One region of the Azospirillum sp. TSO5 genome, then DNA from elsewhere that is predicted to be linked to it. Evidence: riboswitches for the same ligand, from Rfam matches in the RefSeq annotation. Region 1 holds a riboswitch; each other region holds the start of a gene.
What was found. Region 1 has a riboswitch for thiamine pyrophosphate ahead of thiC (phosphomethylpyrimidine synthase ThiC). Riboswitches for the same ligand answer to the same signal wherever they lie in the genome.
Positions count from the first base shown of each region.

Region 2: linked by a shared signal. The riboswitch ahead of thiO (glycine oxidase ThiO) and the one ahead of thiC (phosphomethylpyrimidine synthase ThiC) in region 1 are both predicted to bind thiamine pyrophosphate.
Region 3: linked by a shared signal. The riboswitch ahead of TSO5_RS19365 (ABC transporter substrate-binding protein) and the one ahead of thiC (phosphomethylpyrimidine synthase ThiC) in region 1 are both predicted to bind thiamine pyrophosphate.
Region 4: linked by a shared signal. The riboswitch ahead of TSO5_RS27750 (ABC transporter ATP-binding protein) and the one ahead of thiC (phosphomethylpyrimidine synthase ThiC) in region 1 are both predicted to bind thiamine pyrophosphate.

Region 1 is NZ_LGQY01000010.1:38,521-42,464, reverse strand. It holds gene TSO5_RS02715 (CorA family divalent cation transporter) at 1-971, shown strand, start outside; TPP riboswitch at 1,048-1,181, shown strand; gene thiC (phosphomethylpyrimidine synthase ThiC) at 1,301-3,028, shown strand; gene greB (transcription elongation factor GreB) at 3,186-3,737, opposite strand; gene TSO5_RS02700 (ribonuclease E/G) at 3,840-3,944, opposite strand, start outside.
Region 2 is NZ_LGQY01000036.1:7,533-11,476, reverse strand. It holds gene mgtE (magnesium transporter) at 108-1,556, shown strand; TPP riboswitch at 1,643-1,742, shown strand; gene thiO (glycine oxidase ThiO) at 1,734-2,915, shown strand; gene thiS (sulfur carrier protein ThiS) at 2,912-3,121, shown strand; gene TSO5_RS11135 (thiazole synthase) at 3,329-3,944, shown strand, end outside.
Region 3 is NZ_LGQY01000074.1:53,361-57,304, reverse strand. It holds gene TSO5_RS19380 (ABC transporter permease) at 1-47, opposite strand, end outside; gene TSO5_RS19375 ((2Fe-2S) ferredoxin domain-containing protein) at 234-566, shown strand; gene TSO5_RS19370 (DMT family transporter) at 831-1,745, shown strand; TPP riboswitch at 1,779-1,894, shown strand; gene TSO5_RS19365 (ABC transporter substrate-binding protein) at 1,966-3,102, shown strand; gene TSO5_RS19360 (branched-chain amino acid ABC transporter permease) at 3,107-3,944, shown strand, end outside.
Region 4 is NZ_LGQY01000128.1:136,184-140,127, reverse strand. It holds gene TSO5_RS27760 (ABC transporter substrate-binding protein) at 1-877, opposite strand, end outside; gene TSO5_RS27755 (ABC transporter permease) at 910-1,677, opposite strand; gene TSO5_RS27750 (ABC transporter ATP-binding protein) at 1,674-2,405, opposite strand; TPP riboswitch at 2,441-2,547, opposite strand; gene TSO5_RS27745 (acetoin utilization protein AcuC) at 2,681-3,808, shown strand.

The sequences.
Region 1 (3,944 bases):
TCAATGACGGCGGTCTGCTGCGCTGGGTCAGGGAGGCGGCATCGGACGAGGCGGCGCCGTTGCCCGACTCCGCCGTGTGGCTCGACCTCATCAATCCGACGTCCGAAGAGTTGGCACGGGCGGAGGCGCTGATCGGAACGGGCCTGCCCACCCGCGAGCAGATGGCGGAGATCGAGGAGTCGAGCCGTCTGCGCGTGACCGGCGGCACCTTGACCATGACCGTCACCGCGCTGGTCTGGGCCGACACCGACGAGCCGCGCATCGCCACCGTCAGCTTCGTGCTGGCCGGGCGGCGGCTGGTGACCATCCACGACATCGATCCGCAGGCGCTGCTTGCCTTCCGCCGCCGCGCCACCCATGGCGAGATCTCGGCCGCCCGTGGCGAATTGGTGCTGGCGGCGTTGGTGGATGGGATGATCGACCGCACCTCCGTCGTGTTGCGACGGACCGGGGTGGAGTTGGATGCGCTGAACCGCCGCTATTTCCGTGGGCGCAAGCTGCGGTCCCGTGGCGAGACGCTCGATGATGCCCAGACGCTGAAGCGCATCGGCCATGCCGGCCATCTGATCGGTAAGGCGCGGGTCAGTCTGGCCAGCCTTACCCGTATGACCGATTTCCTGGCGCGCGGCGACGGCTGGAATTCCGGCAAGGCGACGCGGCGCTGGGCCAAGACCACGCTGCAGGACCTGCGCGGGCTCGACCAGTATGCCAATTTCCTCGCCGGCAAGGTCGCTTTGGCGCTGGATACGGCGCTGGGCCAGATCAACGTCGAGCAGAACGAGATCGTCAAGATCGTGTCGGTGCTGACCGTTCTGCTCTATCCGCCGACCCTGGTCGCCAGCATCGGCGGCATGAACTTCACCGACATGCCCGGAAGCGGCTCGCCCTTCGGCTATGCCAGCGCCCTGGGGCTGATGTTGTTGTCGGCTTTGCTGCCGATGGTCTATGTGCGGTCGAAACGCTGGATGTAGCGCGTTTCCACAATATGGCAGGCGGATCGTCCGCGGCGCTTTCCTTTTGACAGGCGCGTCCGTCGTCGGCAGGATGGGCGCATTCCAGGGGGGTCCCGACAGGGGGCTGAGATACCAACGGCCGGACGGCGCCAAGCGTCGCCGGCAGCGTGGTGACCCTTCGAACCTGATCCGGGTCATACCGGCGAAGGGAGGGACCTCGTGACGGGCCGACCACGCCCCCGTCCGGCCGTATCGGCTCCGCTATGCCGGGGAACGGCCTGCACGAAGATACCGCACCTCCGTCCGCAGTCCCGGGTTTGTCCGCCCAACTCCGACGGAGAAACCCAATGCCCAAGGACTTCAACGAGAACGCCATCCGCATCTCGACCGGCCCGCTGCCGTCGTCGCGGAAAATCCATGTGCCCGGCACGCGCTTTCCCGACCTGCGCGTCGCCCTGCGCGAGATCGCGCTGTCGGGCGGCGAGCCGCCGCTGACCGTCTATGACGCTTCCGGCCCCTACACCGACGAGTCGGTCGCCATCGACGTGCGGGCCGGGCTGGCTAAGCACCGCCGCGACTGGATCCTGGCGCGTGGCGATGTCGAGACCACCGACAGCGGCGTGCTGCGGGCCAAGGGCGGCGGGGCCGTGACCCAGATGGCCTACGCCCGCGCCGGCATCGTCACTGCGGAGATGGAATACATCGCCGTCCGCGAGAACCTCGGCCGCGCCGCCGCGCTGGAGGCCGCGCGCGACGGCGAGGATTTCGGTGCCGAGATCCCCGACTTCATCACCCCGGAATTCGTCCGTGACGAGGTGGCGCGCGGGCGGGCGATCATCCCGTCCAACGTCAACCACCCCGAGTCGGAGCCGATGATCATCGGCCGCAACTTCCTGACCAAGATCAACGCCAACATCGGCAATTCCGCCGTGACCTCCTCGATCGAGGAGGAGGTTGAGAAGATGGTCTGGTCGATCCGCTGGGGCGCCGACACCGTGATGGACCTGTCCACCGGCGCCGACATCCACCAGACCCGCGAGTGGATCCTGCGGAATTCCCCGGTTCCCATCGGCACCGTGCCGATCTATCAGGCGCTGGAGAAGGTGAATGGCAAGGCCGAGGATCTGACCTGGGAGCTGTTCCGCGACACGCTGATCGAACAGGCGGAGCAGGGCGTCGATTACTTCACCATTCATGCCGGTCTGCGGCTGGCCCACATCCCGCTGACCGCCAAGCGGGTGACCGGCATCGTCTCGCGCGGCGGGTCGATCATCGCCAAATGGTGCCTGGCGCATCACCGCGAGAATTTCCTCTACGACCATTTCGCCGACATCGTCGAGATCTGCCGGACCTATGACGTGGCGCTGTCGATGGGCGACGGTCTGCGGCCGGGCAGCCAGGCCGACGCCAACGACGCCGCCCAATTCGCCGAATTGGAGACTCTGGGCGAGCTGACCAAGATCGCCTGGGCGCGCGACGTGCAGGTGATGATCGAGGGGCCGGGCCACGTGCCGATGCACAAGATCAAGCACAATGTGGAGAAGCAGATCGCACTGTGCGGCGAGGCGCCCTTCTACACGCTCGGGCCGTTGGTGACCGACATCGCGCCGGGTTACGACCACATCACCAGCGCCATCGGCGCGGCAATGATCGGCTGGTTCGGCACGGCGATGCTCTGCTACGTCACGCCGAAGGAGCATCTGGGCCTGCCGGACCGCGACGACGTGAAGGCCGGCGTCATCGCCTACAAGATCGCCGCCCATGCCGCCGACCTCGCCAAGGGCCACCCGGCGGCGCGGCTGCGTGACGACGCCATGTCGCGCGCCCGCTTCTCCTTCCGCTGGCGCGACCAGTTCGCCCTGTCGCTCGACCCCGACACGGCGATGGCCTACCACGACGAGACCCTGCCGGCGGAGGGCGCCAAGACCGCGCATTTCTGTTCGATGTGCGGGCCGAAATTCTGTTCGATGAAGATCACGCAGGAAATCCGCGACGCCGCGGAGTCCGGCATGGCCGAGATGTCGCAGAAGTTCCGCGAGTCGGGCGGGGAAATCTACCAGCCGGCGGCGGAGTGAGGGTTCGGCGTTGATGCCCCCTCCCTAACCCTCCCCCGCCTTTGGCGGGAGAGGGAACTCCGCCGCTTCGGCGGATCGGCAACGCTGGCAAGCGTCCTACCCCCTCTCCCGCGATAGCGGGGGAGGGTGGGGAGGGGGCATCCGTCATAGCTACTCCTCACCCCGCGTACCTGATCTCCAACACCTCCACCTGCTCCATCCCCGCCGGGGTACGGACGTCGACCAGATCACCCTCCCGCGCTTTCAGCAGGGCGCGGGCGATGGGGGAGATCCAGCTGACATGGCCGCGGTCGGGGTCGACCTCGTCGGCGCCGACGATGGTGATGGTGTTCTCCGACCCATCCTCGCGGGCATAGGTGACGGTGGCGCCGAAGAAGATCTGTTCGCGGTTCTTCTGGTCCTGCGGATTGACCACCACCGCCGATTCCAGCCGCTTGTTCAGGAAGCGGATGCGGCGGTCGATCTCGCGCAGGCGCTTCTTGCCATAGAGATAATCGCCATTCTCAGACCGGTCGCCGTTGCCGGCGGCCCAGGACACCACCTCCACCACCTTCGGCCGCTCCACCCGCAGCAGGTGGCGCAACTCCTCCTGCATGCGCTGGAAGCCCGGCGGAGTCATGTAGTTCTTGAAGCCTTGCGGCAGCGGTGCCGGATCGTCGAGATCGTCGTCGTCAGGCGTGTCGTTCTCGCGGGTGAAGGCCTTGCTCATGGTCCGACCTGTCCTGTGGCAGGGGTGATAACGTCCGGGAAAAGGAAAAGGCGCCTTGCGGCGCCTTTTCCCGTTCCAGAGGTCCCGGTTGGGCCGTTGGGCTTACCGCTTCCACCAGCCGCGGCGCGGCTTGGCATTCGCCTCGTCCTCGTCACCGGCGGGAGCCGGCTCGTTGGCGGGTTCGGCGGCCGGAGCGGGCTGAGGCAC
Region 2 (3,944 bases), on a different contig from region 1:
GCGCCATCGGTCCCGTCCGATGTCGCGGAGCCGTCCCGCCGTTACCATGCCGCCGGCCACCCGGCTCAGGCATGCGGGGGATGCATCGTCGAAGGGAGGGTGCCGGCATGCACACCGATCCCCACACGCCGGATCTGCGGCCGGATCTTCGGCCGGACGGGGCCGCCCACGCCCACGGCCGCCCCCATGCCGGTCCCGAGGCGGATGACGAACGTCCCTACGGCGTCGAGCCGGAGTTCGTGGAAGAGATCGTCGGCCTGCTGCGCGCCCGTGAACGCGAGGCCGTGCTGGCGCGGCTGGACGGGCTGCATGCCGCCGACATCGCCGACCTGATCGAACAGGCGGAGCCGGCCGAACGCGCCGACCTGATCGACCTGCTTCCCGCCGCGCTGGACGGCGAGGTGCTGTCCTACCTGAACCCCGATCTGCGCGAAGCGCTGATCGAACGGTTCGAGCCGCAGGAACTGGCCGCCGCCGTCGCCGACCTCGACACCGACGACGCGGTGGAACTGATCGAGGATCTGGACGCCGAGACGCGCGCGCAGATCCTGGCGAACCTGCCCGATGCCGAACGCGCCCTGGTGCAGGAGAACCTGACCTACGACGAGGACAGCGCCGGCCGCATGATGCAGCGCGAGCTGGTCGCGGTTCCGGAATTCTGGACGGTCGGCAAGACCATCGACTTCGTCCGTGCGGCGACCGATACGTTGCCGGAGGATTTCTACGACATCTTCATCGTCGATCCGATGCACCGGGTGGTGGGGGCGGTGCCGCTGTCGCGGCTGCTGCGCCAGCGCCGGGCCGTGCGCATCGCCGATCTGGTGACCGGCGAGGTCGACTTCATCCCCGCCACGATGGAGCGGGCGGAGGTGGCGAACCTGTTCCGCCAATATGCGCTGGTCTCCGCGCCGGTGGTCGATGCCGCCGGCCGGCTGATCGGCGTCATCACCGTCGACGACGTCGTCCGCATCATCGACGAGGAGGCGGAGGACGACCTGCGCAAGCTGAGCGGGTCGGGTGACACCGGCGTGTTCAGCGGCATCGCCGACATCGCCCGCAGCCGCGTCGGCTGGCTGACCATCAACCTCGCCACCGCCTTTTTGGCCTCCGGCGTCATCTCGCTGTTCGAGGGCACCATCGAGCAGATCGTGGCGTTGGCGGTGCTGATGCCAATCGTCGCCTCGATGGGCGGCAATGCCGGCACGCAGACGCTGACCGTCGTCGTCCGCGCGCTGGCGACGCACGACCTGTCGTCGGCCAACGCGCTGCGCGTGGTGGGCAAGGAACTGCTGGTCGGGTTGATCAACGGCGGCATCTTCGCGGTGATGGTCGGTGCGATCGCGCTGGTCTGGTACGGCCCGCTGATCGGCATCGTCATCGGGCTCGCCATGATCATCAATCTGGTGGTGGCGGGCCTGAGCGGCGCACTGATCCCGCTGGGGTTGGAGAAGCTGGGCGTCGATCCGGCGGTATCGAGTGCCGTGTTCCTGACGACGGTGACGGACGTCGTCGGCTTCCTGGCCTTCCTGGGGCTGGCATCGGTGTTTTTGTTGTAAGGGGTGCTTGATATGGGGGCGGCGGCCTCGCCGGCGGGAAGAACCGATTCCGCTTGTGGGGCCAGCGAAACATTGGCATAAGGCAAGCCATAGGCCTGGGGTGCCGTGCGGTGGTCGCGCGGCTGAGAACACACCCATCGAACCTGTCTGGGTAATTCCAGCGAAGGGAGCCGCCGCATGATCCATGCGCCAGAACCGCATCCATTTTCTTATTTTGAGTCCGGCATCCGTCCGTCCGTCGCCATCATCGGTGCCGGCTGCATCGGCCTTGCCATCGCCTGGAGGCTGGCGTCGGCCGGCTGCCGCGTCGACCTGTTCGAGCGGGGAGAGGCTGGGCGCGGCGCCACCCACGCCGCCGGCGGCATGCTGGCCGCCTGTGTCGAGACCGAGCCGGGCGAGGACGGGCTGTTGCCGCTGACCCGCGCCTCGCAGGCGCTGTGGCCGGATTTCGCTCGCGATCTCGAAGCCGCGAGCGGCATCGCCGTCGATCTGCGCAGCGAAGGCACCATGGTCATCGCGCTCACTGCCGACGATGCCGCCAAGGTCCGTTTTCTGCACGGATTCCAGCGCGACCTTGGCCTCCCGGTGGAATGGCTGAGCGGGGCCGAGGTGCGGCGGTGCGAGCCTTTCCTGCAGCCGGGCGTCGCCGGTGCGCTGTTCTGTGCCGGTGACCATCAGGTCGACAACCGCAAGGTTGCAGCATCCCTGCGCCGCGCCGCCGAGGCCGCCGGCGCCCGCCTGCATGAGCGCTGCGGCGAGGTGGCGCTGGCGGTGGAAGGCGAGCGCGCCGTGGGCGTGCGGGTTGCCGAAACGCTGCACCGGGCCGACCGGGTGGTGTTGGCCGCCGGGGCCTGGTCGGCCGGGGTGCCGGGACTGCCGCCCGCCGCCAGGCCGCCGGTGCGGCCGGTGAAGGGGCAGATGATCTGCCTGCGGATGGACGCGCGTCTGCCGCTGCTGCGCCATGTGGTGTGGACGCCCGGCACCTACCTGATCCCGCGGCTGGACGGCCGGCTGCTGATCGGCGCCACGACGGAGGAGCGCGGCTTCGACGACCGCCTGACCGCCGGCGGGCAGTTCGCCCTGCTGGAGGGGGCATGGCGTGCGCTGCCCGGCATCGCCGAACTGCCGATCGAGGAGTCCTGGGCCGGCTTCCGTCCCGGCAGCCGCGACGATGCGCCGATCCTGGGCGACAGCGGCATTCCCGGCCTGATCCACGCCACCGGCCACCACCGCAACGGCATCCTGCTGACCCCGGTGACCGCCGACGGCATCGCCCGGCTGGTTCTGACCGGCGAGACCGACCCGCTGCTGCGCCCCTTCGCCGCCGACCGCTTCGTCGCCGCCGGAGCCGCCGCATGAGCGCCGTCCTCCGCATCAACGGCCGCGAAGAGCCGTTGTCCGCCGCGTCCCTGGCCGAACTTCTGGCCGGCCGCGGCATCGCCGAGGGTGCGCAGGGCGTCGCCGTCGCCCTGAACGGCGCCGTCGTCCCCCGCCGCCGCTGGCTTGAGACCCCGCTCCAGCCCGGCGACAGCCTGGAAATCGTCCGCCCGATCCAAGGCGGTTGACCTTAATTTCCCTCTCCCGCCCCGCGACACGGGAAGAATCCCCTCTCCCCCCCCCGGGGAGAGGGTTAGGGTGAGGGGGGAGCATGGCGAGGATTCTCGGAAAATCCGGCATGTGCACCCCCCTCACCCCGACCCTCTCCCGGGGGGGAGAGGGGGATTTCCCCGGATAGTTCGCTTCGGGAGATGGCCTTTCAAAAGGCACTCCCCATGCTCCAAACCGACACCCTCACCATCGCCGGGCGCAGCCTCGGCTCGCGCCTCTTCCTCGGCACCGCCGGCTATCCCAACCAGCAGGTGATGCTCGACGCGCTGGCGGCCAGCGGCAGCGAGCTGGTCACGCTGGCGATCCGGCGCATCAGCCTGGACGGCTATTCGGAAAGCCTCGTCGACGTGCTGGCTCGCGCCACCGCCGGGCGCCCCACCGGCCCGGTCGGGCTGCTGCCCAACACCGCCGGCTGCATGACCGCCAAGGAAGCCGTGCTGACCGCCCAGTTGTCGCGCGAGGCGCTGGATACGCCCTGGATCAAGCTGGAGGTCATCGGCGACCGCGAACTGCTCTATCCCGATGTCGAGGAACTGCTGCGCGCGACGGAGGAACTGGTCAATGACGGCTTCGTTGTGCTGCCCTACTGCAACGACGACCCCGTGACCTGCCGCAAGCTGGCCGACCTCGGCGCGGCGGCGGTGATGCCGCTGGGCGCCTTCATCGGCTCGGGCATGGGCATCCGCAACCCGCACGCCATCGAGACGATCTGTGCCCGCAGCCCCGTGCCGGTGGTGCTGGACGCCGGCATCGGCACCGCGTCCGACGCGGCGCTGGCGA
Region 3 (3,944 bases), on a different contig from region 1:
CCCGGCACTGCGCCCGGCTGGCCCTTCCCCGATCCGCTCAGCAGCACCGGCGTCTCCTGGATTGCCCCTTGCCGCGGATTCTTAACCGCCAATGCTCTGCCGACCAAGCATTTCATCGCGCCGGAATCGCTGTAGGTGCCGTGGGTTAGAAGGATTACAAAAACCCTTGCCGCAGCGCAGCAATCTGGCATGCTTCTAAACCATATAATTTTTATGGTCATGGAGCATGCCCGATGCCGCTCGACATTCCGCAGACCTTCCGCCACCACGTCTTCTGCTGCGCCCAGCAGCGTCCGCCCGGCCATCCCCGCGGCAACTGCGCCGCCAAGGGCGCCCACCCGCTGTGGCAGCGGCTGGACCAGAAAATCCAGGCGAAGGGTCTGGCCGATGTCGGCATGGCGATGACGGGCTGCCTCGGCTTCTGCTCCGCCGGGCCGCTGATGGTGGTCTATCCCGAAGGCATCTGGTACCGGCCGGAAACGCCGGAGGACATTGATGAGATCGTTGAGTCACATCTGGTGAACGATGCGCCGGTGGAGCGGCTGGTGATGGTGCTGACAAGGTGAGAGGGTGTTTGCTCACGGTTGAGTGTCGGCTGACGGTGCCCCCTCCCTAACCCTCCCCCCGCTCACGCGGGAGAGGGGACTGCCGCCGCTTCGCATAAGGCACCCTCTCCCGCCAAAGGCGGGGGAGGGTTGGGGAGGGGGCATCCGAAGCCTGAACTCCGCGAAAACCCCACGCCTATCAGACCTGCGGTTGCGGCATTGGGACGCGGGGGCGTTTGCCCATAATGTGGGCAACCTCCGCCATTGCCGTTCCGAACCAATCCGATGACCGACGCCGAGACCGCCGACCTGCTGCCAGCCGAGGCCGATTCGGTTCCCTATGCCGTCGGCTGCTTCCTGGGTGCGATCCTGCTGTTCGCGGCGATGGACACGCTCATCAAGTTCCTGACCGCCGATTACCCGGTGCCGCAGCTGATGTTCGTGCGCTCGCTGGTCGCCTTCCTGCTGGTGGGCGGTTACACGCTGTGGCGCGGCGGCGGAATCGCGGCGATGCGGACGCGGCGGCCCTGGGGGCATGTCTGGCGGGCCTTCGCCGGGCTGATCTCGATGGGATGCTTCTTCTATGCGTTCCGCGAACTGCCGCTGGCCGACGTCTATGTGCTGAGCTTCGCCGGGCCGCTGTTCATCACCGCGCTGTCCGCGCCGCTGTTGGGGGAACCCGTGGGCTGGCGGCGCTGGGCGGCGGTGGTGGTCGGATTCGGCGGCGTCGTGGTGATGGCGCAGCCCTCGGCCGGGGCGCCGCTGGTGCCGGTGCTGGTCGGGCTTTGCGCCGCGCTGTTCTATGCATTGGCGGCGCTGGCCGTACGCGGCCTGTCGCGCACGGAGACCAGCGCGTCCATCGTGCTCTATCTGCTGCTGACGACGACGGTGGTCAGCGGCGCGCTGACGGTGCCGGTGTGGACGGCGCCGACTGCCTTCGCACTGGGGCTGATGGCGCTGGTCGGCGCGATCGGCGCCGGCGCGCAGGTGCTGCTGACCCAGGCCTTCCGCCGCGCGCCGCCGGCGGTGGTGGCGCCCTTCGAATATACCGGCATGGTCTGGGCCAGCCTGTTCGGCTGGCTGGTGTTCGGCGATTTGCCGACCGTGCCGGTGATCGCCGGCGCCATGGTCATCATCGGCAGCGGGCTCTACATCCTGCATCGTGAAACCCTGGTGGCGCGTCGCCGGCTGGGTTCTTGACAGGACGGGGCCGGCGGCGACACTCTCGCCGCCTGTTCACGGCTGGGGTGCCCCTGCCTTTCGCCGGATCGGCGGATGCGGGGGCTGAGACAACACCCATCGAACCTGATCCGGGTCATGCCGGCGAAGGGAGCCGACCGGAACCCGACGGATCAGCCGCAAACGCCCCGTCCCCTCCGCGTCGCTCCGGTTGCCGGCGCGAGTTGAGGAGTTTTCGGTCATGCGGCGCGCGCTTCCCCTTCTGATCGGCCTGCTGGCGGCCACGTCCTGCCTGTCTCCGGCGGCGCGGGCCGACGACACGCTGTCCTTTCCGGTGCTGGTTCCGCTGACCGGATTCCTGTCGCTGGAGGGCACCAGCCAGCGCAACGGTGCCGTCCTGGCGCTGAAGCAGACGCCGGCCGGCGTCGCCATCGCGTCGGAGGTCGTCGACACCGGCACCTCGCCCGAGGCGGCGGTGACGGCGCTGGAGCGGGCGGCCGGCAGCGGAACCGTCGGGGCGGTCGCCGCCAGCATGCTCGGCACCCAGATGCTGGCGATGCTGCCGCTGGCGCAGGAGCTGAAACTGCCGCTGGTCACCGTGTCCGGCACCGCCTCGATCACCGAGCAGGGCAACCCCTGGGTCTTCCGCTTCTTCCCCGGCGACGCCGTGACCAAATCCGCCCACGCCCGCTATGTGGTGGAGGCGTTGGGCAAGCGGCACCCGGCGATCATCTATCAGACCACCGCCTATGGGCAGAGCGGCAAGACCCATCTCGACGCCGCCTTCAAGGCGCTGGGCGTCACGCCGGTGTTCGAGGAGGGGGTGGATCCGGCGGCCAAGGACCTGCTGCCGGTGCTGACCAAGGCGCTGGCCGCCAAGCCCGACGTGCTGGTGCTGCACCTGCATTCCGGCCCGACCGCGCTGCTGCTGCGGCAGGCGGCGTCCAGCGGCGTGACGCTGCCGATCGTCGCCGGCTCCGCCATGCATCAGCCGAGCACCGCGGCTCTGCTGGAACCGGCGGAGCTGAAGGGCGTCTGCGCCGAGACCGCGGCCTCGCCCATTTCCGGCGACACGCCAGAGGTCAAGGCCTTCACCGACGCTTACCGGACCGCTTTCGGTAAGGACCCGGACGCCTTCGCGCTCGGCCAGTATGATGGGATGACGATGGTGCTGGAGGCGGTGAAGGCCGGCGCCCGCACGCCCGACGCGATCCGCAAGGCGCTGTCGGCGGAGACGTTCAAGGGTCTCGCCATGACCTACAAGTCGGATGGCAAGGGCAACATGGCCCATTCCGCCGTCATCGTCTGCTATGACGGGACCAGCCGCGTGCCGAAGCTGGTGAAGCGGTACGACGACCCGACGCTCGCGGCGAAGTGAGCGGATGGCGGCGTTTCAACTGCTGGTCAATGGGGTGGCGCTGGGGGCGGCCTATGCCCTGGTGGCGCTGGGCTTCGTGCTGGTGCTGAACGCCACCTCGGCGGTGAATTTCGCGCAGGGCGACCTCGTGATGGCCGGCGGGCTGCTGGCGGTGGCGCTGGCGCCGCTGATCCCGTTGCCGGGCATCGTCCTGCTGCCTGTGGTGCTGGTGCTGATGGCGGCGTTGGGTCTGCTGCTGGCCCTGGCGGCCTATCTGCCGCTGCGCCGCCGGCCGCCGGTGTCGGTCTTCATCAGCACCATCGCGGTCGGCATCATCCTGCAGAACGGCGCCGCCATCCTGTTCGGGCCGGAGCCGCGCGCTGCACCGCCGCTGTTCGGCGACGAAACCCTGCACATCGCCGGGCTGGCGGTGCCGGAGCAGTCGCTCGCCATCGTCGCGGTGGCGGCCCTGCTGATCGGCGCGCAGCAATGGATCTTCGCGCGTACGCAACTCGGCCGCCGGCTGCGCGCGACGGCGCAGGATCCGGAGATGGCGCGCGCCTGTGGAGTGCCGGTCACCGCGATGATTCTGGTGACGTTCGCCATCGGGGCCGCCTGCGCGGGTGCAGCCGGGCTGCTGCTGGCCAACCGCTATTTCGTCACGCCGACCTCGGGCGGGGACCTGATTTTGAAGGCCTACATCGCGGTGACGGTGGGCGGTTGGGGCTCCGTGCCGGGCGCGGTGGTGGGGGCTTTGCTGATCGCGCTGTTCGAGGTCGGGGTGTCGTCGGTGCTGTCCTACCCGGTGGCGCTGGGGGCCTTGTACCTGACGCTGCTGGCGATCCTGGTGCTGCGGCCACAAG
Region 4 (3,944 bases), on a different contig from region 1:
GGAACTCGGCGAAGCGGGTGTAGCGTTCGGCATCCAGCGCCGCCGGGCTGTGGGAGAAGCGCGGCAGGGTGTCGGCCCAGGCGCGGCGGTTCAGTTCGTCGTTCAGCTCCGGCCGGCCCTTGACGAAGGCGGCCTGCGATTCCTCCGGATGGTTCAGAATGTAGAGCGTCGCCCGTTCCACTGCCGCCAGGAAGCGCTTGAAGCGCGGGTCGTTTGCCTTGTCCTTGCGGGCGACCAGGATCAGCTCGTCATAGGGAGGGACGCCCTCCTCTTCCGGGTAGAAGGCGCGGCCGGGATGCTTCTCGATCTCCATCTGGTTCAGCTCGAAGTTGCGGAAGGCGCCGATCACGGCATCGACCTGTCCCGACAGCAGCGACGGCGAAAGCGAGAAGTTGACGTTCACCAGTTCGACGTCCTTCAGGCTCAGCCCCTGCTTCTCCAGCATGGCGCCGAGCAGGGCATCCTCGAAGCCGGCGATCGAGTAGCCGACCTTGCGGCCCTTCAGGTCCTTCAGCGTCTTCACCGGCCCATCGCGCAGCACGACGACGGAGTTCAGCGGCGTCGACACCAGCGTGCCGATGCGGACCAGCGGCAGCCCCTCGTCCACCTGCAGGATCAGCTGCGGCTGGTAGGAGACGGCGATGTCGGTGCCGCCGGCGGCGACCAGCTTCGGCGGATCGTTGGGGTCGGCCGGAGCGGTCAGAGTCACGTCCAGCCCGGCATCCTTGAAGAAGCCCTTCTCCTGCGCCACCACCAGCGGGGCATGGTCGGGGTTGACGAACCAGTCCAGCATCACGGACAGCTTGTCCTGGGCCAGGGCCGGAAGCGAGGTCATCAGGCTGGCGGCCATCAGGCCGGCGGCGAATAGGTGCTTCATCGGGTGTCTCTCCCCCTTCGAGGGTTGGCGGCTTAAGGGTTGGCGTCTTCGGCAGGTTGGGTATCGGGTTGCCAGGGCAGGGCGCGGCGGGCCAGCGCGTCGACGGCGGCGTACAGCGTCACCGCGAACAGCCCCAGCACCAGGACGGCGGCGAACAGAAGGTCGATCTGCATGCGGGCGTTGGCGTGCAGCATTAGGTAGCCGAGGCCGGAGGAAGACCCCACCCATTCGCCGATCACCGCGCCGATCGGCGCCACCGCGGCGGCGACACGCACGCCGGACCAGAAGGCGGGCAGGGCGGCCGGCAGGCGGATGCTCCACAGGATGGCGGCGGGGGAGGCTCCCATGGTGCGGGCAAGGTCGAGCCAGCCGGGATCGGTGCGCCGCAACCCGTCGAACAGCGCAGTCGTCACCGGGAAATAGATCACCAGCACCGCCATCGCGATCTTGGATGCCATGCCGTAGCCCAGCCACAGGACCAACAGCGGCGCCAGAGCGAAGACCGGAATCGCCTGGCTGACCAGCAGCAGCGGCATCAGCCAGCGCCGCGCGGTGCGGAAGCGCGCCAGCAGCAACGCACTGACCCCGCCCAACGCCACGCCGGCGACCAGCCCGATCAGGATCTCGGACAGGGTGGTCAGGCCGTGGGTCAGCAACAGGGGCGCCTGCCTCTGCATCGCGTCGGCCACCGCCAGCGGGCTGGGCAGCAGGTAACGCGGCAGGCCGGTGGCCCAGACCAGCGCCTGCCAGCCGGCGACCAGCACCAGCAGCGTGACCAGAGCGCGCAGCAGCGCCTTCATTCCGCCAGCCTCCGCAGCAGCTCGGCCTGATGCGCGAGCAGGCCGGGATCGTCGACGCGGCGCGGCACGGTGCCGGACGGCTCCAGCGCCGGCCCCATCACGGCGGGACGGCCGGTCATCACATGCAGGCGGTCGCCGATGCGCAGCGCCTCCAGCGGGTCGTGGGTGACCATCAGGACGGTGCGGCCGGCCAATGTCTCTGCCGCTGTTTCCTGCAGCCGCAGCCGGGTGATGGCGTCGAGCGCGGAGAAGGGCTCGTCCATCAGGACCAGCGGCTTGTCCTCCATCAGTGTGCGGGCCAGCGCCACCCGCTGCCGTTGCCCGCCGGACAGGGCAGCCGGGCGGTCGCGTTCCCTCCCCGCCAGACCGACGCGGTCCAGCAATGCGCGGGCCTGCTCCACCCGCGCCGGGCCGGGCCGGCGGTGGCGCAGCCGGTCGCCGAGCAGGACATTGTCGAGGACGGTCAGCCAGGGCAGCAGAAGGTCCTGCTGCGCCATGTAGGCGATGCGGCCGGCCAGCGGTTGCCCATCGCCGGTAACGACTTGCGTCGGCGGTTCCGGTTCGGCGAGACCGGCGAGAATGCGCAGCAGGGTGGTCTTGCCGACGCCGCTCGGTCCCAGCAGGCAGGTGGTCCGGCCGGCCGGCAGTTCCAGCGTCAGGTCGGAGAACAGCAGCGTGCCGCCATAGGTCAGCCGGGCGCGCGAGATCGTCACCGAAAGCGGCGTCATCGCAAGCATGTCGTTCTGGCGGAAAAGGAGTGGGTGCGGTCCCGCATCACTGATCCCTACGCCGGCATGAACCGGATCAGGTTCCAGGGGTCGTCCCGCAACAGGACCTCTCAGCCGCCCATCGGCTCCCCCCAGTGAAGGCGGCGACTATAGGCGCGGACGATCCGTGATCGCAAGCATTGCCGGATCGGACTTCCGGCCAGCGGAATCCCGACCTTGGAAGCGGGCGCTTGACCGGAGCGTGGCCCCGCCTAGTTTCTGGCGGGCATCATGGAGTGCCAGCCCTGACCACGCCCTTTCGCACCCCGCTGTTCATCGGCGGCGAGATCTATCGCGGCTCGACCTATGGGCCGAAACATCCGCTGGCGATCCCGCGCGTCTCGACCGCCATCGACCTCAGCCGTGCCATGGGCTGGCTGCCGGACGAGGTCTATCTCGACACCCATGTGGCGAGCGAACGGGAACTGGCGCGCTTCCACAGCGCCGATTACATCGCGGCGCTGAAACGGGCGGAGGTGGAACAGCGGGTGGATGAGGCTACCGCTGCCCGGCACAATCTCGGCAAGCTGGAGAATCCGGTCTTCGCCGAGATGTACCGGCGGCCCGCCCACAGCAGCGGATCGGCATTGCAGGCCGCCCGGATCCTGGGCGACAGGCCGGCGGGTCTGGTCTATGCCCCGGCGGCAGGGACCCACCATGCGCGGCGCGATCGGGCCAGCGGCTTCTGCTATTTCAACGCGCCGGTGCTGGGCATCCTGGAACTGCTGGACCATGGGCTGGAGCGGGTGCTCTACGTCGATCTCGACGCCCACCATGGCGACGGGGTGGAGGAGGCCTTCGCCGACGACGACCGGGTTCTGACGATCTCCATCCACGAGGACGGGCGCTGGCCCTACACCGGCAAGGCGGAGGATCGCGCCGGCGGGATGGCCCGCAACCTGCCGGTGCCGCCGGGCTTCAACGACAGCGAGATGGAGTATGTGATGGAGGTGGCGGTGCTGCCGCTGGCCCGTGCCTTCTGTCCGCAGGCGATGGTGATCCAGACCGGTGCCGACGCGCTGGCCGAAGACCCGCTGAGCCGGCTGGAGCTGTCCAACCGCGCGCTGTGGGATGCGGTGGCGGCCCTGCTGCCGCTGGCGCCGCGGGTGCTGGTGGTGGGAGGCGGCGGCTATAACCCCTGGTCGGTCGGGCGCTGCTGGGCCGGGATCTGGGCGGTGATGAACGGCATCGACCCCGCGATCAAGCCGACGGCGGAGGCGGAGGCGGTGTTGCGCGGCCTGACCTGGAGCCGCGCCGCGGGCCGCAATCCGCCGGAACACTGGTTCACCACGCTGGGCGACGAACGCCGGCCAGGGCCGGTGCGGGACGTGGTGAAGCGGGTGGCGGAGATGGCGCTGTCCTGAACCGCAGCAAATCGTTTCATTTGGGACGAATTTCGAACCAAGCCGTGACGATTCGTTGACGGATCTGGATTGTTCGGTGATCCTCATTCCATTGCGCCGGTGCAGCTTCCGCGTCGGATGATGCGGCCTTGGGCCG